One region of the Streptomyces sp. NPDC098101 genome, then DNA from elsewhere that is predicted to be linked to it. Evidence: predicted binding sites of a transcription regulator. Region 1 holds the regulator's gene; the other holds the start of a gene.

Evidence for each region. Region 1 encodes HspR, which represses chaperone genes until heat shock. Its sites were predicted from a motif close to TTGAGNNNNNNNNNCTCAA; they were not measured.
Region 2: the regulator HspR is predicted to act here: its motif matches at 8,961-8,979, upstream of lon (endopeptidase La).

Annotation. Positions count from the first base shown of each region.
Region 1 covers NZ_JBIWAS010000005.1:301,425-312,238, reverse strand. Annotated here, with positions in the region: gene ACIQVI_RS24310 (hypothetical protein) at 1-17, opposite strand, end outside; gene ACIQVI_RS24305 (pyridoxal phosphate-dependent aminotransferase) at 118-1,287, shown strand; gene ACIQVI_RS24300 (YbjN domain-containing protein) at 1,354-1,887, opposite strand; gene ACIQVI_RS24295 (hypothetical protein) at 1,993-2,439, shown strand; gene clpB (ATP-dependent chaperone ClpB) at 2,470-5,064, opposite strand; gene ACIQVI_RS24285 (pyridoxamine 5'-phosphate oxidase family protein) at 5,210-5,614, shown strand; gene ACIQVI_RS24280 ((2Fe-2S)-binding protein) at 5,755-6,072, opposite strand; gene ACIQVI_RS24275 (hypothetical protein) at 6,081-6,398, opposite strand; gene ACIQVI_RS24270 (helix-turn-helix transcriptional regulator) at 6,531-7,511, shown strand; gene ACIQVI_RS24265 (hypothetical protein) at 7,529-8,008, shown strand; gene ACIQVI_RS24260 (heat shock protein transcriptional repressor HspR) at 8,077-8,520, opposite strand; gene dnaJ (molecular chaperone DnaJ) at 8,525-9,700, opposite strand; gene grpE (nucleotide exchange factor GrpE) at 9,731-10,393, opposite strand; gene dnaK (molecular chaperone DnaK) at 10,390-10,814, opposite strand, start outside.
Region 2 covers NZ_JBIWAS010000003.1:977,900-988,713, forward strand. Annotated here, with positions in the region: gene ACIQVI_RS17500 (ATP-binding protein) at 81-1,349, opposite strand; gene ACIQVI_RS17505 (response regulator transcription factor) at 1,346-2,083, opposite strand; gene ACIQVI_RS17510 (spermidine synthase) at 2,155-2,826, opposite strand; gene ACIQVI_RS17515 (hypothetical protein) at 3,127-3,744, opposite strand; gene ACIQVI_RS17520 (hypothetical protein) at 3,741-5,054, opposite strand; gene ACIQVI_RS17525 (ABC transporter ATP-binding protein) at 5,218-6,015, opposite strand; gene ACIQVI_RS17530 (zf-HC2 domain-containing protein) at 6,012-6,878, opposite strand; gene ACIQVI_RS17535 (RNA polymerase sigma factor) at 6,875-7,483, opposite strand; gene ACIQVI_RS17540 (hypothetical protein) at 7,562-8,110, opposite strand; gene ACIQVI_RS17545 (GNAT family N-acetyltransferase) at 8,232-8,870, opposite strand; gene lon (endopeptidase La) at 9,002-10,814, shown strand, end outside.

The sequences.
Region 1 (10,814 bases):
CCGATGAAAAGTGCCATGAGTACTGCCCCCGTTCTTCTGTGCGAGGGAGATTCCCATGCCGCTCCCGGCCCAAAGCACACTTGAGCAAGTCCAGAGCTTGGGCCCAGGATGGCGGGCATGACACGACCGCCGCTCAACCGCCGCCTCGCCGAGTTCGGCACGACGATCTTCGCCGAGATGTCCGCGCTCGCCGCCGAGACCGGCGCGATCAACCTCGGCCAGGGCTTCCCCGACACCGACGGCCCGGAGGAGATCAGGGAGGCGGCGGTGCGCGCCCTGCGGGACGGCCGGGGCAACCAGTACCCGCCGGGTCCGGGCGTCCCCGAGCTGCGGACGGCGATCGCGGACCACCAGCGGGAGCGGTACGGCCTGGAGTACGACCCCGACGCGGAGGTCCTCGTCACGGCGGGCGCCACCGAGGCGATCGCGGCCGCGCTGCTCGCCCTGGTCGAGCCGGGCGACGAGGTGATCGCCCTGGAGCCGTACTACGACTCGTACGCGGCCTGCGTGGCGATGGCCGGCGGCACCCGCGTCCCGGTCACGCTCCGGCCCCACGAGGGCGCCTACGTCCTCGACCCGGACGAGCTGCGGGCCGCCGTCACCGACCGGACGCGGCTGATCCTGCTCAACACCCCGCACAACCCCACCGGCACCGTCCTGACCCGGGCCGAGCTGACGGCCGTGGCCGAGCTGGCGGTCGAGCGGGACCTGCTGGTCGTCACGGACGAGGTCTACGAGCACCTGGTCTTCGACGGCGCCGAGCACGTGCCGATCGCGAGCCTGCCGGGGATGCGGGAGCGCACGGTCACCATCTCCTCGGCCGGCAAGACGTTCTCGTTCACCGGCTGGAAGGTCGGCTGGATCACCGCGAGCCCCGAGCTGACCTCGGCCGTCCGCTCGGCCAAGCAGTTCCTCACCTACGTCTCCGCCGGACCGTTCCAGTACGCGGTCGCCGAGGCGCTCCGGCTCCCGGACGCGTACTTCGACGCCCTGCGCGCCGATCTGGCGGCCAAGCGGGACCTGCTGGCCGGGGGCCTCGCGCAGGCGGGCTTCGGGGTCTACCGGCCGTCCGGCACCTACTTCGTCACCACCGACATCCGGCCCCTGGGCGCCACCGACGGCTTCGCCTTCTGCCGCTCCCTCCCGGAGCGCGCCGGCGTGGTCGCCATCCCCAACGCCGTCTTCTACGACCACCGCGACGCGGGCGCCCCCTTCGTCCGCTTCGCCTTCTGCAAGAAGACCGAGGTCCTGGAGGAGGCGGTCTCCCGGCTCAAGCGGCTGGCCTGAGAACGCGCGAAGGGCCCGGCTCCCCCGTGCGGGGAGGCCGGGCCCTCGGCGTGGTGCGGGGGAGGCTCAGGCCTCTTCGCCGCCGGTCTTGTCCTCCGGGGACTCCAGGCCGAACTGCTCCACGATCCACTTGTCGAACTCGATGGAGGCGCGGACCCAGCTGACCGTGGAGGACACGAAGTGCTCCAGGGCGACGCCGGTGCCGATCAGCATCTGGGCCTCACCGATGAGACGGAGGGTGGCGGAGCCGTCCTCCTCCTCGTGCAGGTGGGTGTAGACCTTGGGCCACAGGGTGCGGCGGTTCCAGTCGTCGATCGCGTCGAGGACGCGCGCGCGGTCGTCGGCCGAGTGCGGGCGGTCGTAGAACGTCCGGACCGAGAAGACCTGCTGCTCGTCCTCGCCGCGGAACATGAAGTAGGTGCGGAACTCCTCCCACGGCGCCGCGAGGTCGCCCTCGTCGTCGACGACGTACTTCAGCTCCATCTGGTCGAGGAGCTGCTTGACGAGGTCCTGGTCGGGGACGACGGGGCCCGCCGGTCCTGCGGCCTGAGGCTGGGGCTGGCCCCCGAAATTCGGAATCGAGGACGGGTCGATGCTCACCGTGTATTTCCCTTCGTACGGATGCTCGCCATCCTCTCCCATCCCGGGCGGTCCGTGGCAACCCCTGCTCCCGCGATCCGCTGCGGGCTGACAAGATCTGCCCCCATGGGGGAAGAGCAGACGGCGAAACGTGGTCCGGTGAAGGCGCGGCCGTGGACCTGGGTCTGGGCCACGATCGTGGTGACCGTGTTCTGCGGCGGGCCGATGGCCCTGCTGGCCTGGGGCGCGATGGCCTGGAGCGAGATGGGCCGGGCGCAGCAGGTCGACTGCGCCGAGGCCATGGAATTCGCCCGGGGGACGCTCCCGGCGGACGCCCGGGACGCCCGGTGCACGGCGGCGCACTTCCAGGACACCCAGGTCGAGGCCGCGTTCCGGACGGACCGGGCCGGAGCGTGGCTGGCCGCGACCTACCCGGCCGGGGAGACCGCGTACTCCTGCGAGGTAGACGTGTGCGTGCGGGCGTCGTACGACGAGGTGCTGTTCGTGGACGTCTCGATCGCGTACGAGGACGGGGAGACCGCCCTCGTACGCGTCAGGGCCTTCGACCTCTGACCTGTGGCCGGGGCCCGTCCGGCCCCGGTCCTAGCGGGCCGCCGGGCCCACGATCAGCCCCTCCCCGACCCGGTCCACCCGGACCGTGTCGCCGTCCTGGACCTCGCCCGCCAGGATCTCCCGGGCGAGCCGGTCGCCGATCGCGGTCTGGATCAGGCGGCGCAGCGGCCGGGCGCCGTACGCGGGGTCGTTGCCCTCCTCGGCCAGCCACTCCAGGGCCTCCGGGGTGACGTCCAGGGTGAGGCGCCGCTCGGCGAGCCGCCGGGCGAGCCGGTCGATCTGGAGCCGGGCGATCCGGCCCAGCTCGGCCCGGTCGAGGGCCGAGAAGACCACCAGGTCGTCCAGCCGGTTGAGGAACTCCGGCTTGAAGCTGGCCCGCACGACCTCCAGAACCTGCTGCTTCTTGACCTCCTCCGAGGTCGTCGGCTCGACCAGGAACTGACTGCCGAGGTTCGAGGTCAGGATCAGGATGGTGTTGCGGAAGTCCACCGTCCGGCCCTGCCCGTCGGTCAGCCGTCCGTCGTCCAGGACCTGGAGCAGGACGTCGAAGACCTCCGGGTGCGCCTTCTCCACCTCGTCGAGCAGGACCACGCTGTACGGGCGGCGGCGGACCGCCTCCGTGAGCTGGCCGCCCTCCTCGTAGCCGACGTAGCCGGGGGGCGCCCCGACGAGCCGGGCGACGGAGTGCTTCTCGCCGTACTCCGACATGTCGATGCGGATCATGGCCCGCTCGTCGTCGAAGAGGAAGTCCGCGAGCGCCTTCGCCAGCTCGGTCTTGCCGACGCCGGTGGGGCCGAGGAAGAGGAAGGAGCCGGTGGGCCGGTCGGGGTCGGCGATCCCGGCGCGGGTGCGGCGCACCGCGTCGGAGACGGCCCGCACGGCCTCGGACTGGCCGATGAGCCGCTTGCCGAGCTCGTCCTCCATGCGGAGCAGCTTCTGCGTCTCGCCCTCCAGGAGGCGGCCGGCGGGGATGCCGGTCCAGGAGCCGACCACGTCCGCGATGTCGTCGGGGCCGACCTCCTCCTTGACCATCGTGTCCTTCGAGGTCTCCTGCTGCGCCTCGGCCTCGGAGGCCTCCTCCAGCTCCCGCTCCAGGGCCGGGATCTCCCCGTAGAGCAGCTTGGAGGCGGTGTCGAAGTCGCCGTCGCGCTGGGCGCGCTCGGCGCGGCCGCGGGCCTCGTCCAGGCGCTCCTTCAGCTCGCCGACCCGGTTGAGGGACTGCTTCTCCTTCTCCCAGCGGGCGGTGAGGCCGCGCAGCTCCTCCTCGCGGTCCGCGAGGTCGCGCCGCAGCTTCTCCAGGCGCTGCTTGCTGCCCTCGTCGGTCTCGTTCTTGAGGGCCAGCTCCTCCATGCGGAGCCGGTCCACGGAGCGCTGGAGCTCGTCGATCTCGACCGGGGACGAGTCGATCTCCATGCGGAGCCGGGAGGCGGCCTCGTCGACCAGGTCGATGGCCTTGTCGGGCAGGAAGCGGGAGGTGATGTACCGGTCGGAGAGGGTCGCGGCGGCCACCAGGGCGGAGTCGTTGATCTGCACCTTGTGGTGGGCCTCGTAGCGGCCCTTGAGCCCGCGCAGGATCGCGATGGTGTCCTCGACGGTGGGCTCGGCGACCAGGACCTGCTGGAAGCGGCGCTCCAGGGCGGGGTCCTTCTCGATCCGCTCGCGGTACTCGTCCAGGGTGGTCGCGCCGACCATGCGCAGCTCGCCGCGGGCCAGCATCGGCTTGAGCATGTTGCCCGCGTCCATGGCGGAGTCGCCGCCGGCGCCCGCGCCGACGACCGTGTGCAGCTCGTCGATGAAGGTGATGATCTGGCCGTCGCTCTCCTTGATCTCGGAGAGGACGGTCTTCAGGCGCTCCTCGAACTCGCCGCGGTACTTCGCGCCGGCGACCATCGCGCCGAGGTCGAGCGAGACGAGCCGCTTGTTCTTCAGGGACTCGGGGACGTCGCCCTTCACGATCCGCTGGGCGAGGCCCTCGACGACGGCGGTCTTGCCGACGCCGGGCTCGCCGATGAGGACCGGGTTGTTCTTGGTGCGGCGGGAGAGCACCTGGACCACGCGCCGGATCTCGTGGTCGCGGCCGATGACCGGGTCCAGCCTGCCCTCGCGCGCGGCGGCGGTGAAGTCCGTGCCGAACTTCTCCAGCGCCTTGTACTGCCCTTCCGGGTCGGGTGTGGTCACCCGGCGTCCTCCCCTGCTCGTCTCGAAGGCGTCAAGCAGCCTCTTCGCGCTCGCGCCCTGCCGGTCGAGGATCTCACCGGCCCGGCCGCCCTTGGCGGCGGTGCCGATGAGGAGGTGCTCGGTGGACAGGAAGTCGTCCCCGAGCTCCTTGGCCCGCTTGGCCGCGTCCGCGATGACCGCGAGCAGCTCGCGGTTGGGCTGCGGGGGCGCGACCGTGGAGCCGGCGACGCTGGGCTGAGCGGCGAGGAGCCGCTCGGCCTCGGCGCGCACGGCCGCCTGGTCGGCCTCGACGGCGGCGAGCAGGTCGGTGATGTTCTCGTTGTCCTGGCCGGCGAGGAGGGCGAGCAGCAGATGGGCCGGGGTCAGGTCCGGGTGTCCCTCGGACACGGCGCGGCTGGTGGCCGCGTTGATCGCGTCCCGGCTCCTGTTGGTCAGTTCGGCGTCCATGTGCGGTGCTCCTCCTCGGCGTGCGGGTGCCTCGCGGATCCGCCCGGATCCGCTCCACGACTTCTGTGACTCCTCAAGAGTACACAAAGTTGAGTCGATACCGCTCAAGTTAACGGAGGGAGTCCTCCCCGGGTAGTTTCCGGGCATGGCAACGGATCCCAGGAACCCCTCCGACTCGTACCTCGGCTTCTGGCGCGAGTACCACATGTGCACCCTGACCACCCCGCGCCCGGACGGCACCCCGCACGTGGTCGCGGTCGGCGTCACGTACGACCCCGAGGGCGGGTACGCGCGCGTGATCACCAACAAGAACAGCCGGAAGGTCGCCAACGTCCTGGCGGCGGGCACAGACGGCGCGCGGGTCGCGGTCTGCCAGGTCGACAAGGGGCGCTGGGCCACCCTGGAGGGCGTCGCCCGGATCCGTACGGAGCCGGAGGTCGTCGGGGACGCCGTCGCCCGCTACGCGGAGCGCTACGGCCGCACGCCGGCCCCGAACCCGGACCGGGTCGTGATCGAGATCGCCCTCACCCGGGCGATGGGCCGCGCCTGACGCGTACCGGGGGCCGGAAAAAACGCGGGCGCCCGGCGGAGACACGGGCGCAGCACAGCGGCGCCATCGCGTTTCAGGTCCGCGATGGCGCCGCTGTGTGGGGGAAGTACCTGGGCGACCTACAACGACGGGGGGATCGCTCAGGCACTGCGGGGGGTGGCGGTGATGGTCTCGGGTTCGATCAGCTGGTGGTCCCGCTGGTCGAGGTTGACGAAGATCATGCCGTACCGGATGGCACAGCGGATGGGCTGCGGGGCACCGCGCGGGCGGCGCAGGCACCGGTAGGCGCGGACGTCCTCGTCCTGCTCCCGCGCGACGACGATCGGCTCTCCGAAGAGCGTGACCTTCAGCGAGTCACCACGGTGGGGGATGGCCGTGGCGAGGTCGACGAAGTGCCATCCGGATCGGTAGGCCGAGGCCATCTCCCGCCGGAACCTGGGGTCATCGGGAACGTTCATGATCCCGCTTAACTCCAGCCGGGGTCGGCGGCGGGGGCGACGTGCCAGCCCGGGTCGCTCGCCAGGGCCCGCACCGTGGTGGCGGGCTCCGCGTGCCAACCGGGGTCGTTGGCCGGGACCACGTGCCAACCGGGATCGGTGGTGGAGGCCAGGTGCCAGCCCGGGTCGTTCGCGGGGGCCAGGTGCCAGCCCGGGTCGTTCACAGCGGCCCGCACCGTGGCCGGCTCCGCGTGCCAGCCGGGGTCCAGGGTCACGCCCACGGCCCCCACTGCGACAGCCGCGATGAAGGCGACTCCGGCCACCGCACTTATGAGCTTCTTCATCATCACCGAGCAACCTCACTTGAAGGCAACGTCTCTTTCCAACCCCCGCGAGTAAGACGATGGCTTACTCTCTCCGCTTGCACCACCAAACCCATGCATCATGTTCCTGAGATGCAGGAGCCTGGGGGTGTACATATGGGGAAACAAGCGGACGAGACAGGTCACCCTCATTCGCATACGGAACTCTGCGCGGCAGGATCCGAGCTGTACGCGTCCGCACTGCGGACGGGGCGAATACCCCGGTCAGAGACGGTCGAGGCGCCCTGCCTCCTGGACCTGTCCCTGCTCCATCCCGATCCCGACGACGCCCGGTGGCTCCGTCCGGTTCCGCCGTCGGCCGCCCTCGCCCAGCTGCTCCAGCCGATCGAGCGCGAAATCCTCGACCGCCGCCGGCGCACGGTCGCCCTGTCGGACGCTTTCGAGCCTTTCATGGCCATCGGCGCCCACGACTCACCGACCACACACGCCATCACCGTGCTCGAGGGCATCGACCGCATCAACGCGAGCCTGGACCGGATCGTCGCCAACTGCCGCAGCGAACTGCTCACCGTCCAGCCCGGCGGCGGCCGCCCCGCCCAGGCCCTGACCGAGGCCCTCCACCGGGTCTCGCCGCTCCTGGGCCGCGGCATCAACATGCGGACCCTCTACCAGCACACCGCGCGCCACACCGAACTCACCCTGACCTACCTGGAGCACGTCGGCCCCGAGGTCCAGGTCCGCACCCTCGAGGAGATCATCGACCGGCTGATCATCGTGGACCGCGAGGTCGCCCTGATCCCGGCCCGCAGCGACCGGCAGATCGCCCTGGAGCTGCGCCACCCCGGCCTGGTCGCCTACCTCGGCGGCGTCTTCGACCAGTTCTGGCGCCTGGCGGTGCCGATCCGGGAGGAGATCCCGTACGACATCAAGACCGACGGCATCGGCGGCGTCCAGCGCTCCATCGCCCGGCTCCTCGTCGAGGGGTACGTGGACGAGGCCATCGCCCGCCGGCTCGGGATGAACGTGCGGACCTGCCGGGCCCACATCGCCAAGCTCGCCGCCACCCTCGGCAGCGGAAGCCGGGCCCAACTCGGCTATCTGATCGCCCAGTCGGGCATTCTCGAACAGGACGACTGACCACCGTGGACACATCGATGGACGGGGACGTGCGGATCGACCTCGACGGCCCCGCCGGGACCCTGCGGGTCTCCGGACCCGGACTGCCCGTCGTGGAGCTCGTACGGGCCCCGGGGACCGCGCCCGCGGACCACGTGCCGATCGGCACCCGCAAGGCCGCCCTCCTCGCGCTCACCGTGGACGGCGTCCCGGCCGTCCTCCGCCCCGCCCGGGGACGGCTGCTGCGCCGCTCCTACCGGGTGGACGCCGTCGTCGGCGGGGTCCGCCACCGGCTCGTCCCCTGCTCGTACGCGGAGAGCCGGCTCACCCGGAACGGGCGGCGGCTCGGCACGCTGATCTCCAGTGGGGACGGGCGGGTGGACCCCGAGTGGCTGCCGGACCGCGCCCCCGAACCGCTCGACGTCGCCGTCGGCACCGCCCTCGCCGCCGCCTTCGGCACCGGGGCCGCCCCCTGGTGGGAGACGGTCGGCGACATCGTGGCCGAGCTGATCCCCTGATCCTCCGAAGACGCGCGTGAGGCCCCCGCCACGGCTGTGACGGGGGCCTCACGGCATGAACTACGGGGCTACTCGCCGCGCTTGGGGCGCCAGACCACCAGCGCGCTCGCCTGCTGCACGTCCTGGTACGGCACGAGGTCGCGCCGGTACGAGGCGTGCACCTGGGCCTCGCGCTGCCGCATCGCCGCCGCCGCGCCGTCCACCGCCGCCGACAGCTCGGCGATCCGGCTCTGGAGCGCCGCGACCTGGTTCTCCAGTTCGATGATGCGCTTGATCCCGGCCAGATTGATGCCCTCGTCCTGCGACAACTGCTGCACCTGGCGGAGCAGTTCGATGTCACGGGCCGAGTAGCGCCGCCCCCGGCCCGCCGTGCGGTCCGGGGAGACCAGACCGAGCCGGTCGTACTGACGGAGGGTCTGGGGATGCAGACCGGACAGCTGGGCCGCCACCGAGATGACGTACACCGGCGACTCGTCGGTCAGTTCGTACGGATTGCGTCGGCGCCCTTCCACCGGGTCACGCTCCCTTCGCGGCCTGGAACAGCTCGGCCCGCGGGTCCTCGGAGGCCGTCGCCTCGCGATAGGTCTCCAGGGCCTCGCGTGCCTTGTCGTCGAGCTCCTTCGGCACGGCGACCTCGACCGTGACGAGCAGGTCGCCGCGCGTGCCGTCCTTGCGGACCGCGCCCTTGCCCCGGGCGCGCATGGTCCGGCCGTTCGGCGTGCCCGCGGGCAGCTTGAGGGTGACCGCGGGGCCGCCGAGGGTCGGCACCTTGACCTCGCCGCCGAGCGCCGCCTCCGTGAAGGAGACCGGCACCGTGACGGTGAGGTTGTCGTCCTTGCGGCCGAAGACCGGGTGGGCGTCGACGTGCACCACGACGTACAGGTCGCCGTTGGGCCCGCCGCGCTCGCCCGGCGCGCCCTTGCCGCGCAGCCGGATCTTCTGGTGGTCGCTCACCCCGGCCGGGATGCGGACCTGCATGGTGCGGGAGGACTTGGCCCGGCCGCTGCCCTTGCAGACGTCGCAGGGGGTCTCGGCGATGAGGCCGCGCCCCTTGCAGTCCACGCAGGGGTCGGTGAGCGAGAAGCCGCCGCCGCTGCCGCGCGAGACCTGCCCCGTGCCGACGCAGGTCGGGCACACCCGGGGCGTGCCGTTCTTGTCGCCGGTGCCCGAACACGCCGTGCACGGCTGCTGGCTGGACATCCGCAGCGGTACGGTCGCGCCCTCGATGGCCTCGGTGAAGCTGAGGGTCACCTCGGACTCGATGTCCTGGCCGCGCCGCGGCTGGGTGCGGGCGCCGCCCCCGCCGCGGTTGAAGAGGCCGCCGAAGACGTCCCCGATGCCGCCGCCACCGCCGCCGAAGCCGCCGGCCCCGCCCTGGGCGCCTCCGAAGAGGTCGCCCAGGTCGAAGTTGAACGAGCCGCCGCCCCCGGGACCGCCGGCCCGCAGGCCGCCGTTCCCGAAGAGCGCGCGGGCGTCGTCGTACTCCTTGCGCCGCTTGGGGTCACCGAGGACGTCGTTCGCCTCGGAGATCTCCTTGAAGCGCTCCTCGGCCTTGGTGTCGCCCTTGTTGGCGTCCGGATGGTTCTCGCGGGCGAGCTTCCGGTACGCCTTCTTGATCTCGGCCTCGGTGGCGTCCTTGGGGACGCCGAGGACCTTGTAGTAGTCCTTCTCGACGAAGTCCTTCGTGCTCATCGACGTCCCTCCTTCCGGACGATCGTTGCGTCACCCCTCGTCGGGGGCACCGCTCTCCTCGTCGGCCGACTTCTTCTCGTCCTTGGCCGGGGCCGCGCCCGGCTGGGGCTCGGCGACGGCCACGCGCGCGGGCCGGATGGTCCGCTCGCCGATCCGATACCCGGGCTGCAGGATCGCCACGCAGGTCGTCTCGGTGACGTCCGGCGCGTACGAGTGCATCAGGGCCTCGTGGATCGTCGGGTCGAAGGGCTCGCCCTCCTTGCCGAACTGCTGCAGACCCATCTTGGCGACGACGGTCTCCAGCGATTCGGCCACCGACTTGAACCCGCCCACGAGCTCGCCGTGGTCCCGGGCCCGGCCGACGTCGTCGAGCACGGGAAGGAGCTCGGACAGGAGGCTCGCGACGGCGATCTCCTTGACCGTGACCCGGTCCCGCTCCACGCGGCGGCGGTAGTTCTGGTACTCGGCCTGGAGCCGCTGGAGGTCCGCGGTGCGCTCGTCGAGCGCGGAGCGCACCTGGTCCAGCTGGGCCGTGAGGCCCGCGTCACCGGCCGGCTTCTGGTTGCTTGCGTCCCCGGCCGGGGCCGTCGCGTCCTCCTGGGCGGAGTTCTCGACGGCCTCGGCGGCGTCGTCAGGGGTGGCGCCGGAGGGGACGTCGGGCTTCTCCTCGAAGCCCGGGGTCTCCTCGGTCACGCCTGGCCACCCTTCTTGGGCTCGTCGTCCACGATCTCGGCGTCGACGACGTCGTCGTCGGCCTTCGCCTGACCGGCACCGGCACCCGCGTCGCCGCCGGCCGCCTGGGCGCCCTGGGCGTCGGCGTAGAGCGCCTGGCCGAGCTTCTGCGAGACGGCCGCGACCTTCTCGGTGGCGGTGCGGATCTCGGCGGTGTCCTCGCCCTTGAGCTTCTCCTTCAGCTCGGCGAGGGCGGCCTCGACCTCGGTCTTGACGTCGCCCGGGACCTTGTCCTCGTTGTCCTTGAGGAACTTCTCGGTCTGGTAGACGAGCTGCTCGCCCTGGTTGCGGGACTCGGCGGCCTCGCGGCGGCGGTGGTCCTCGTCCGCGTACTGCTCGGCCTCCTGGCGCATCCGGTCGACCTCGTCCTTCGGCAGCGAGG
Region 2 (10,814 bases), on a different contig from region 1:
CCCTGATCGCACCCCGTTCACGTGCGCGGAGGTCTCACCCCCGTACACGCAGAACGTGTTCTTCCGGTTCGAACCCTACGTCAATCCGTCGGTGGACGACTGCCCGGAAGAGTGACTCTGATGCGGCACCCGCGTGATGATTCGGCCACGCCGATCTCGCCGCCGTGCAGATCGACCGCCCAGCGGGCGATCGCGAGCCCGAGCCCCGTCCCGCCGTCGCTGCCCGGGCCCTGCCGGCGCGAGGCCGAGCCCCGGTTGAACCGCTGGAAGACCTTGTGCCGCTCCGACTCCGGGATGCCGGGTCCCTCGTCCTCGACCTCCAGCTCCAGGGAGTCCGGATACGGGCCGCGCCGGGCCCGCACGGTGACCCGGCCATGCGGCGGGGAGTGCTTCACCGCGTTGTCGATCAGGTTCGCCATCACCTGGTGCAGCCGCTCCGTGTCCGCGTGGGCGGCCAGCTCGGGCGGCGACACGTCCAGGTGCAGGTGCACGTCCGTGCGGTTGTGCAGGCCCGAGGTGGACGACAGGCCGCGCTGGGACGCGGCGAGGTTCGCCTCCCGCAGCACCCCCGACAGATACGGCCAGACCTCGAAACGGCTTCCCCGCAGGGCCACGACACCGTTGTCGAGGCGTGACAGGTCGAGGAGCGTCTCCACCAGCCGCCCGAGGCGCTCGGTCTGCTTCAGGGCCGACCGCATCGTCTCGGGATCGGCCTCCGAGACCCCGTCCACGACGTTCTCCAGGACGGCCCGCAGCGCGGCGATCGGGGTCCGCAGCTCGTGCGAGACGTTGGCCACCAGCTCCTTGCGGTGCCGGTCCACGGCCTCCAGGTCGTCCGCCATGCGGTTGATCGTGGAGGCGAGGTCGCCCAGCTCGTCCCGCCGGTCCGCGCCCCGCACCCGGCGGCTGAAGTCGCCGCGCGAGATCGTTCCGGCCACCGTGGTCATCTCGTCCAGCGGCGCGGTCAGGGACTGCGCGACGAACTGGGTGATGAGCAGGGTCGCGATCATCGCGAAGATCGTGATGTACCGGAACTCGGTGGACGTGCGGATCGCCACCAGGGCGAGGCAGGAGGTCAGCAGGACCGCCCCGACGACGAGGGCGCCGAGCTTGGTCTTGATGGAGATCACGATCCGGTGGCGCCGCCGCCGCCCGCCACGGGGCCCGCCGAACCCGCCGGGCCCGTCGGTCGTGCCCGCTCCTCCGAATCCCCCGAACCCGTCGGTCGTGCCCGTTCCTCCGGGCCCGCCGGATCTCCCGGGGCCGCCCGCCCCTCCCGGCCCGCCGGCTCCGCCCCGCGCCTCCGGCCGCTTCGGCTCCTCCGGCCCGCCGGGCCTGCGGGGACTCATGGCGCCGGGGTCTCCAGCGCGTAGCCGACGCCGTGGACCGTGCGGATCCGCTCGGCCCCGATCTTCCGGCGCAGCGCCTTGATGTGGCTGTCCACGGTCCGGGTGCCCGAGGCGTCCGCCCAGTCCCACACCTCGGCGAGCAGCTGCTCGCGGGAGAGGACCGCGCGGGGGGTGCTCGCCAGACAGACGAGGAGGTCGAACTCGGTCGGGGTCAGGTGCACGTCCTCGGTGCGGACCCGGACCCGCCGCTGGGCGTGGTCGATCTCCAGTTCGCCCAGGCGGAGGATGCCGCTGCGCGGGGTGACCGCCGCGAGCGCGGCCCGCTCGACCCGGCGGAGCAGCACGTGCACCCGGGCGGCCAGCTCGCGCATCGAGAACGGCTTCGTCATGTAGTCGTCCGCGCCGACGCCGAGCCCGACCAGCATGTCGGTCTCGTCGTCGCGGGCGGTCAGCATGAGGACCGGGACGGGCCGCTGGGCCTGGACCCTGCGGCACACCTCCAGGCCGTCGAAACCGGGCAGCATGATGTCCAGGACCATCAGGTCGGGCTGCCAGGCCTCGGCCGCGTCGACGGCGGCGGGGCCGTCGGTCGCGGTCTGCACGAGGAAGCCCTCGGCGCGCAGGCGGGCGGAGATCGCCTCCACGATCGTGGCGTCGTCCTCGACCACCAGGACGCGCCGCTGGGCCCCCGGAGTGGCCGCCGCACCGTGGTGAGTGGTGTGTGTCTGCTCCATTGCCCCGCCTCGCGTCGCCGATGTCGGTGCAGCAGCCTAGAGGTACCGGTGGTGTCCCGGCTATCCAGGAGTCAGCCGGGACGCACGGCGAGGTGGACCGCGTCCGGGACGCCCCGGGCAACGGGCACCTCTTCCGTCCGTACCCCGCTGAATCCGGCATTCCGCAAGGTTGCTTCGAAATCATCGGAGGGCCGCGCGGACCACACGGCGAGGATCCCGCCCGGGTTCAGCCGGGCCGCGCAGGCCGCCAACCCCTCGGCGGAGTAAAGGGATTCGTTGTCCTCGGTGACCGTCCAGTCGGGGCCGTTGTCGATGTCCAGGCAGAGGGCGTCGTAGGTGTCGGTCGAGGTGCGGACGTGCTCCACCAGGTCCGTGTGCAGGATCACGGTCCGGGGATCGGCGAGCGCGGCCCCGGAGACCGCGGCGAGCGGTCCCCGCCGGTGCCAGTCGATGATCGCCTCCTCGCGCTCGGCGACCACGATCCGGCCCCAGCGGGGGTCGGCGGCGGCGTGGGCGAGGGAGAAGCCGACGCCGAGCCCGCCGACGAGCACGGAGGCGCCGGCCCGGCGCTCCTCGGGGAGCGCGGCGAGGGCCGCGTCGATCAGGAGCCGCTCGGAACGCCCGTCGGAGGTGTCCATCAGGAAGGTGCCGTTGGCGATGATCTCGTAGTGCTCGTCGCGGCGGCGCAGGACGACCTCTCCGTGGGGTCCTTCGCGCCGGTCGAGGGTCACGGGTCCTGACATCGTCGGTCGCTCCGCTCTCGTCGTCTCGTCGGATGGTTCCCGCCATCCTCGCCGGACGGCCGTGACGACCACAAACGCGTTACGGGACCGGGCAGTCGTGGCCAGAGCCCCTTCCCGGAAGCCCCTCCTCCGCCCCCTCCACCCAGGCCCACCCCCACCCGGCCCCACCCCCGGGAGGCCACGCGCCGGACGCCCGGACCGCACCGCCCGGCGCCTTGTTCCGGCCTTTCGACGCCCGCCGGGTCCGCCGGGTCCGCCGGATCTGCTGGGTCCGCCGGGTCCGCCGGGTCCGGGCCCGCTTCAGCGTCCGCCGGGCCCGTGCCGGGCGCCCCGCCACGCGTACAGGGCCGTGCCCGCCGCGAAGGCGAGCGCCGCCGCCGTCCACGCCCCGCCCTGCGGGCCCGGCCGGGCCACCCAGGCCCACCAGTCCGCCGCGCCGCCCGCCCCGGCGGGGGCCGCCAGGGGGACCGCGCCCGCGTAGAGGGCGGGCGGGAGCCAGCTGAGGCGGGCGCCGAGGAGGACGGCGGAGGCCGCCGCGACGCCCACCAGGCCCAGCGTGTTCCGGACGGCCGCCGGAGCGCCGAACTCCGCCGGGTGGCCGGGCACGGCCAGGGCGAGCAGGAGCGCGGCGAGCGCGGCCGGGACGAGGAGGTGGGCGAGCCGGCGCGGCCACCACGCGCGGACCGCCGTCCGGTCCAGCTCGTCGCTCGGCGCGCGCAGGCAGGTGCCGACGGCGGCCGCCGCGAGCAGCGGGCCGAGGACGACGACCGGGAGCCGGTCCGAGGGGCCGGAACCGGGGATCGTTTCCAGCCATCGGGCCGTCCCCGCGGCGACCGCCGCCGTACCGGCGAGGGCGACGAGCGCGCCGGGCAGGGCGCGGGAGCGGGCGTAGAGGAGGAGGGGGGAGAGGGGCTTCACGGGATCGGCACCCCGTCCGGGTCGCAGGCGTCCGCCGCCAGGTAGCGGGTGAGGTAAGCGCGTTGCCCGGCGGGCGACTTGGCGCGGAGCCGGTCGATGTACGGCTGCGCGTCGGTGGTGGCGGGGCCGTAGTCCTCGGGGGTCGGCGCCAGCCATTCGATGACGGCGAGGTGGACGAGGCCCGCCCGCTCGGCGGCCGGGCCCGCGAGGGCGCCCGTCGTGCAGGTGGCCGAGAACAGCCAGGTCACCGCCGAGTTCCGGTACAGGTCGGGGCGGGTGAGCCGGCTGCGGGTCGCGTCCTCCCAGGGGTCGGGCAGCTCGACGTCACCGGGGCGCGTGGCCCCGTACGGTCCGGTCACCCAGCGGACGGGGGCGCCGGGCAGCCCCGCCAGGCGCGCGTTCAGCGGGGCGAGGGCCGCCGACACCTCCGGCAGCAGCTTCGCGTCCAGGGCCGTCACGCACACCCGCGGGACGCCGTCGTCGCAGACCGGCCGGGCCAGGGCCGGGTCCGGGCGCCACGGCCCCTCGTCCTCCGGCAGGCGCAGGATCAGGGACGCGGCGGCGACCGCGACGGCCAGCGGGACCAGGGCGAGCGGCCGCAGCCGGGCCGGGCGCAGGCCGTGCGCGAGGAGCGCGGCGAGCGCGAGCCCGGCCGTCCACGCCATGGACGCGGGGGCGTACCACCACACCGGCCGGTCCCAGGGGGAGGCGTGCTCGCCGGCCGGGCCGAGCCAGCGCGTGGAGTTCTCCGCGTACGCGGAGAAGAGGAGGACCACGTACCCCACGATCCCCAGGAGCGGGGCGGCGAGCCGCCACCGGACCAGGCGTCCGGCGACGTGGCCGAGGGCACCGGCGGCGGCGAGCGCGACCGCGTCGGCGGCGAGCAGTTCGAGGAAGGGGCGTCCGGCGGACACGTACGGCCAGGTGGAGAGCAGGCAGACGGCGTCGGCGAGGAGCAGTCCGGCGGCGGGCCAGAGGGCGGACGGTGAGACCGCGACGAGCAGGCGGCGCAGGGGAGGGCGGGGGACGGACTCCCACAGCTCGGCCGTGCCGCGCCGCCGGTCCCGGCCGCCCTGCCAACAGCCCGCCGCGAGGGCGAGGGGCACGCAGAACACGCCGACGGCGACGTGCAGCAGGTTCGTGGTGTCGGCCCACCGGCCCTGCCAGCCGCCCTTGCCGTACATCGTCACCAGGACGACCACCAGCACGGCGGCACCGGTCCAGGGCCCGAGCCCGCGCCGCAGCTCGGTCCGGAGCGGGGGGACGGCCGGGGGCCTTCCCGTACGGGGCGGGTCGAGGACGGCGGTCACGGGAGGGCCTTTCTCGTACGGGGACGGGGAGCGGGGACGGCGATCGGCGTACGGGACCGGGGCCGCCCCGTACGGGACGGGGCGCGGTCACCTGCGGGTTCTTCCCGGGCGGCGGCGACCGTCACCGGGGCGACCCCGCACGACCGGACGCGGGAGGCGGTCGTCACCGCAGGGCCCCCGTCCCCGCCCCCGTACGGGAGCGGTGGGCGCGCAGGGCGGCCGTGTAGCCGCGTTCCACCGCGCTCGTCGTGGGGTCGGCGGCCCCGTCCGGGGTCCCTCCGAGCGCCGTGAGTTCGGCCGTCGTGCCCCGGAAGGCGAGCCGGCCCGCCTCGAGCAGGGCGACCTCGGCGCAGGCCGCCGCCACGTCCTCGACCAGGTGCGTCGAGACGACCACCGTCGCCTCCGCGCCGAGCTCCCGCAGCAGGGCGCGGAAGTCGACGCGCTGCTCCGGGTCGAGCCCGGCGGTCGGCTCGTCGAGCAGCAGCAGGTCCGGGTCGTTCACGAGGGCCTGCGCGATGCCCGCGCGCCGGACCATCCCGCCCGACAGGGTCTTCATCCGGGCGTCGATCCGGTCGGCGAGCCCGACCCGCCGCACGGCCCGCTCCACGGCCGCCGGGGCCCGGTCGGACGGCAGTTCCTTGAGCCAGGCGACGTACTCGACGAACTCCCGGACGGTGAAGGCCGGGTAGTACCCGAACTCCTGCGGCAGGTAGCCGAGCCGGCGCCGGATCCCGGTGCGCTCGCGGTGGTCCGTGGCGTCGCCGCCGAGGAGCTCCACCCGGCCGGAGGAGGGGGCGGCGACGGTCGCGAGGACCCGTATGAGGGAGGTCTTCCCGGCCCCGTTGGGGCCGAGCAGACCGTGGACGCCGGGGCCGAGGGAGAGGTCGAGCGCGTCGAGGGCGAGGGTGCGGCGGTGCCGGACGGTCAGTCCGGACACCGCGACGGCGGTCGGCGGGTTCACCGGGTCTCCAGGTGGTCGAAGGAACGGCGGCGCAGGGCGAGGAGGGCCGCGCAGGCCAGCGCGGCGGCGGCCCAGACGCCCTGGACGGCGGGGCCCGTGACGTACGGGGCGACGCCGGCGGCGTCCGGGGCCCCGACGAGGGAGCGCGCGACGGCGAGCAGCCACCCGCCGCCGAGCGTCGCGGCCGCCGCCCGGCAGCCGACGAACGAGCCGAGCGCCAGCGCCGCCAGGGTCAGGGCGAGGCCCGGAAGCAGCCAGGCGGCGGCCCCCGGGGACCCGGCGGCGCGCGGCAGCAGGGCACCGCAGGCGGTCAGCAGGGGGACGCACACGGCGAGCACGGCGGCGGTGCGGGTGAGCAGCAGCCGCAGCCCGCCGGACGGGGTGGCGGCGGTGATCTCGTGCAGCGGGTCGGCGTGCCGTCCGTACGAGACGGCGACCCCGGCGAGCGGCAGGAGGGGGGAGACGGTGAGCAGCCAGCTCCGCGCGCCCTGGACCCCGGCCCCGTGGGCGAGCCCGAACGCCCCGCCGACGACGAGGACCACCGCCACCAGCCAGGAGCCGCGCAGCGCGGGCCCGGCGGACCACCAGAGCCGCGCCCGCCGCCCGAGGGGGCCCGGGGCGGGTGCCTCCGGGGCGTGTCCCAGCGAGGCCAGGAGTTCCGTCCGTACGGAGGCGAGGACCGGGCCCGCCGCCCCGGCCCGCACCGCCGCCGAGACGCGGACCGCGCAGGCCGGGCAGGACTCGACGTGCTTCTCCAGGGACCAGGCGTCGGTCTCGGGGACGGTGCCCGCCGCGTACCGGGCGGCCAGGTCTTCGGCGACGTGCCAGGAAGGCTCCGTGCGGCGGCTCGTGCGGCGGCTCACGCGGTGCCTCCCAGGGGGTGCGGGCCCCGGGCGCGTCCGGCGTCGAGGGCGGCGCGCAGCTCCCGGCGGGCGCGCAGGGCGCGGGTCTTGACGGTGCCCTCGGGTATGCCGAGCAGCCGGGCCGCCTCACGGGTCGTCAGGCCGTCGACGACGGTGGCGCGCAGGACCTCGGCGAGCTCGGGCGAGATCCGGTCCAGGGCGGCGCCGACCTCCCCGTACTCCAGGCCCGCGAGCACCCGGTCCTCGGCGGACGGGGCGGGAGCGGCGGGCTCCGGCGCGGCCGGGGCGCGTGCGGCGCGGGCCCCGGCCCGCCGCGCGTCCACCAGGCGCCGGGCGGCGATCACCCAGAGCCAGCCGCCCGCCTCGCCCCGGCCCCGGTGCCCGCCGGCCGAGCGCCAGACCGTGACGAAGGTGTCCTGGAGGACCTCCCGCACGGTCTCCTCGTCGGGGCAGCGCCGGGCGAGCCGGGCGTGCAGCCAGCCGGCGTGCCGGTCGTAGAGCACGGCGAGCGCCCCGGTGTCCCCCCGGGCCACCGCGCGCAGCAGCGCCGCGTCGTCCTCGTCGCCCCCGGAGGGGCCTCCCCCCGTGGGGCGCGACAGTCTCACGCCCTCTCTATCGCGGACGGGCCCCGGTTCGGTTCACGGTTCGGTTCACGGATCGGGAGACCGGGCGCCGGGGCGGCCTCAGGGACTCGTCGGCGGGCCGCCCTCCGGCAGGGCGTCGAAGACGCGCTGGAGCGCGGGCGGGCGGTCGCCGTCGCCCGCGACGACCACGCGGTGGCGGTAGGCCACCTCGTACTGGAAGCCGTCGGCGATCGGCCGTCCGGTCGGTCGCGCCGGTACGAGGGCGAACGCGGGGTCCTCCAGGGCCGCGCGCAGCTCGGCGGCCTCGGCGGGGGTCTGCCGGCCGGTCCGGGGCGGCTTGTCGCCGGATTGGACCGTCCACGCCCCGTCCCGGTGGACGACGAGCCGGTTCCGGACCCCGGCGAAACCGCCGGTCACGGTAACCCGGACGAGGACCTGGCCCGGCCGGGGGTCGTCCCTCGGGGCGCTCGGCCCGCCCGTGGTGCGGGGGGTGCCGGGTCCGGTCGTGGTGCCGGGGGTGCCGGGTCCGGTCGTCGGGCCCGACGCGCTCGGTCCGGCCGTGGTTCCGGGTGCGCCGGGTGCCGGGGGAGTGCCGGAGCCCGAGCCGCAGCCGGTCGCGCCGCCCGCCAGGACCGCCGCGAGCAGCACGGCCCCGCATCGTCTTCCCCGTCCGCCTCGTCTCGTGGGACTCATGGGAGGAGGATGCCCGGCGGGGCGCCTCCCCGCAGCCGGACGACGGGATTCCGCCGCCGTCCGGAGCGTCCGGGGCTCAGACCTCGCCCCGTACGATCCCGGTCAGCGGCCCCCGGTACTCCCAGCCCAGCGCGGCGTAGAGCCCTCGGCCGTCCGTGGTGGCGGAGAGCACTCCGGTCGCGGCGCCCGCCTGCGCGGCGGCGGCCTCCAGGGTGAGCACGACGTTCGCGCCGAGGCCCCGGCGCCGGTGCGCCGGGTCCGTCTCGATCTGGTCGGCGACGGCGGTGGCGCCGGTCGGGGCGATCTGCCCCCGGGCGGCGAGGGTGCCGTCCGGGGCGAGGATCCGGACCCGGACGACGCCGTCCCGGACCTCGACGTTCCGTGCGTACCCCTCGGGCGGCGCGGGGCGGGCGCCGGGGTCCAGCGGCTTGACCATCATGAAGCCGGGGTCGTCGGGGATCGTCCACCCCTCGGTGATCCACGGCGCCACCTCCTCGGCGTCCGCCATCACCTTGAGCCAGCTGTACGGCTCGGTGAGCCGCTCGCAGAGCGCGCCGACGGTGGCCGCGTCGGGCGCGGGCAGCACGTGCCGCAGGACGTGCCGGGGGAGGCCCACGTCGATCCGGTACCCCCACGGCTGGTCGACGGCGGCCGAGGTGCCCCGGGAGACGGTCCAGCCCTCCACCCACGCCGATGTAATGGCTCGCATATCCATGGAGGTATTACATCGGCTGTTCGGCGAGATGCGCGAGAGTGATCGCTCAGAGCGAACAGGCGTCCGGGAACATTCACGGGCTCACATGCATTGAGTCCGTACAGCTCAACTTGACTGCCGAAGGGGAGATCATGGCTTCTGAGTCCATGGCGTCCGCGCCGCTCACTCTGCCTGTGCTGCCGCTCGACGACGAGGTCGTGCTGCCCGGAATGGTGGTGCCGCTGGACCTGTCCGACAACGACGTACGGGCCGCCGTCGAGGCCGCCCAGGCCGCCGCACGGCCCGGAGAGGGGAAGCCGCGGGTGCTGCTCGTGCCCCGCGTCGACGGCACCTACGCCGCCACCGGCGTCCTCGGGACCGTCGAGCAGGTGGGACGCCTGTCCGACGGCGACCCGGGCGCGCTCGTGCGCGGCCGGGGCCGCGTCCGCATCGGTGCCGGGACGACCGGCCCCGGCGCCGCCCTGTGGGTCGAGGGCACCGCCGTCGAGGAGACCCTGCCCGACCCGCTGCCCGGCTCCGTGACCGAGCTGGTCAAGGAGTACAAGGCGCTGGCCACCACCTGGCTCAAGAAGCGCGGGGCCTGGCAGGTCGTCGACCGCGTCCAGCAGATCGACGGCGTCGGCGCCCTCGCCGACAACTCCGGCTACTCGCCCTTCCTGACCGTCGCCCAGCGGATCGAGCTCCTGGAGACCGCCGACCCGGTCGCCCGGCTGCGCCTGGCCACCGCCCGGCTCCGCGAGCACCTCGCCGAGCAGGACGTCGCCGAGACCATCGCCAAGGACGTCCAGGAGGGCGTCGACAAGCAGCAGCGCGAGTTCCTGCTCCGCCGCCAGCTCGAAGCCGTCCGCAAGGAGCTCCGCGACCTCAACGGCGAGGCCGAGGGCGACGAGTCCGACGACTACCGCGCCCGCGTGGAGGCCGCCGACCTGCCCGAGAAGGTGCGCGACGCCGCCCTCAAGGAGGTCGAGAAGCTGGAGCGGTCCAGCGACCAGTCCCCCGAGGGCTCCTGGATCCGCACCTGGCTCGACACGATCCTCGAACTGCCCTGGAACGAGCGGACCGAGGACCGGTACGACATCCGGGGCGCCCGCGCGGTGCTCGACGCCGAGCACGCCGGCCTGGACGACGTGAAGGAGCGGATCACCGAGTACCTGGCGGTGCGCAAGCGGCGCGCCGACCGGGGGCTCGGCGTGGTCGGCGGGCGCCGGGGCGGAGCCGTCCTCGCCCTCGTCGGCCCGCCCGGCGTCGGCAAGACCTCCCTCGGCGAGTCCGTCGCCCACGCGATGGGCCGCGAGTTCGTCCGGGTCGCCCTCGGCGGCGTCCGGGACGAGGCGGAGATCCGCGGCCACCGGCGCACGTACGTGGGCGCCCTGCCCGGCCGGATCGTCCGCGCGATCAAGGAGGCCGGGTCCATGAACCCGGTGGTCCTGCTCGACGAGATCGACAAGGTCGGCTCCGACTTCCGCGGCGACCCCGCGGCGGCGCTCCTCGAAGTCCTCGACCCGGCGCAGAACCACACCTTCCGCGACCACTACCTGGAGGTCGAGCTCGACCTCTCCGACGTGGTCTTCCTGGCCACCGCGAACGTCCTGGAGTCCATCCCGGAGGCCCTCCTCGACCGCATGGAACTGGTGCGGCTCGACGGCTACACCGAGGACGAGAAGGTCGTCATCGCCCGCGACCACCTGCTGCCCCGGCAGCTGGAGCGGGCGGGCCTGGAGCCCGGCGAGGTCGTCCTGGAGGAGGCGTCGCTGCGGAAGCTGGCCGGCGAGTACACCCGCGAGGCCGGCGTCCGCACCCTGGAGCGGGCGATCTCCCGGCTGCTGCGGAAGGTCGCGGCCCAGCACGAACTGGGCGACCGCGAGCTGCCGTTCACGGTCCGTCCGGAGGACCTGCGGGAGCTGATCGGACGTCCGCACCACGTGCCCGAGTCGGCGCAGGACC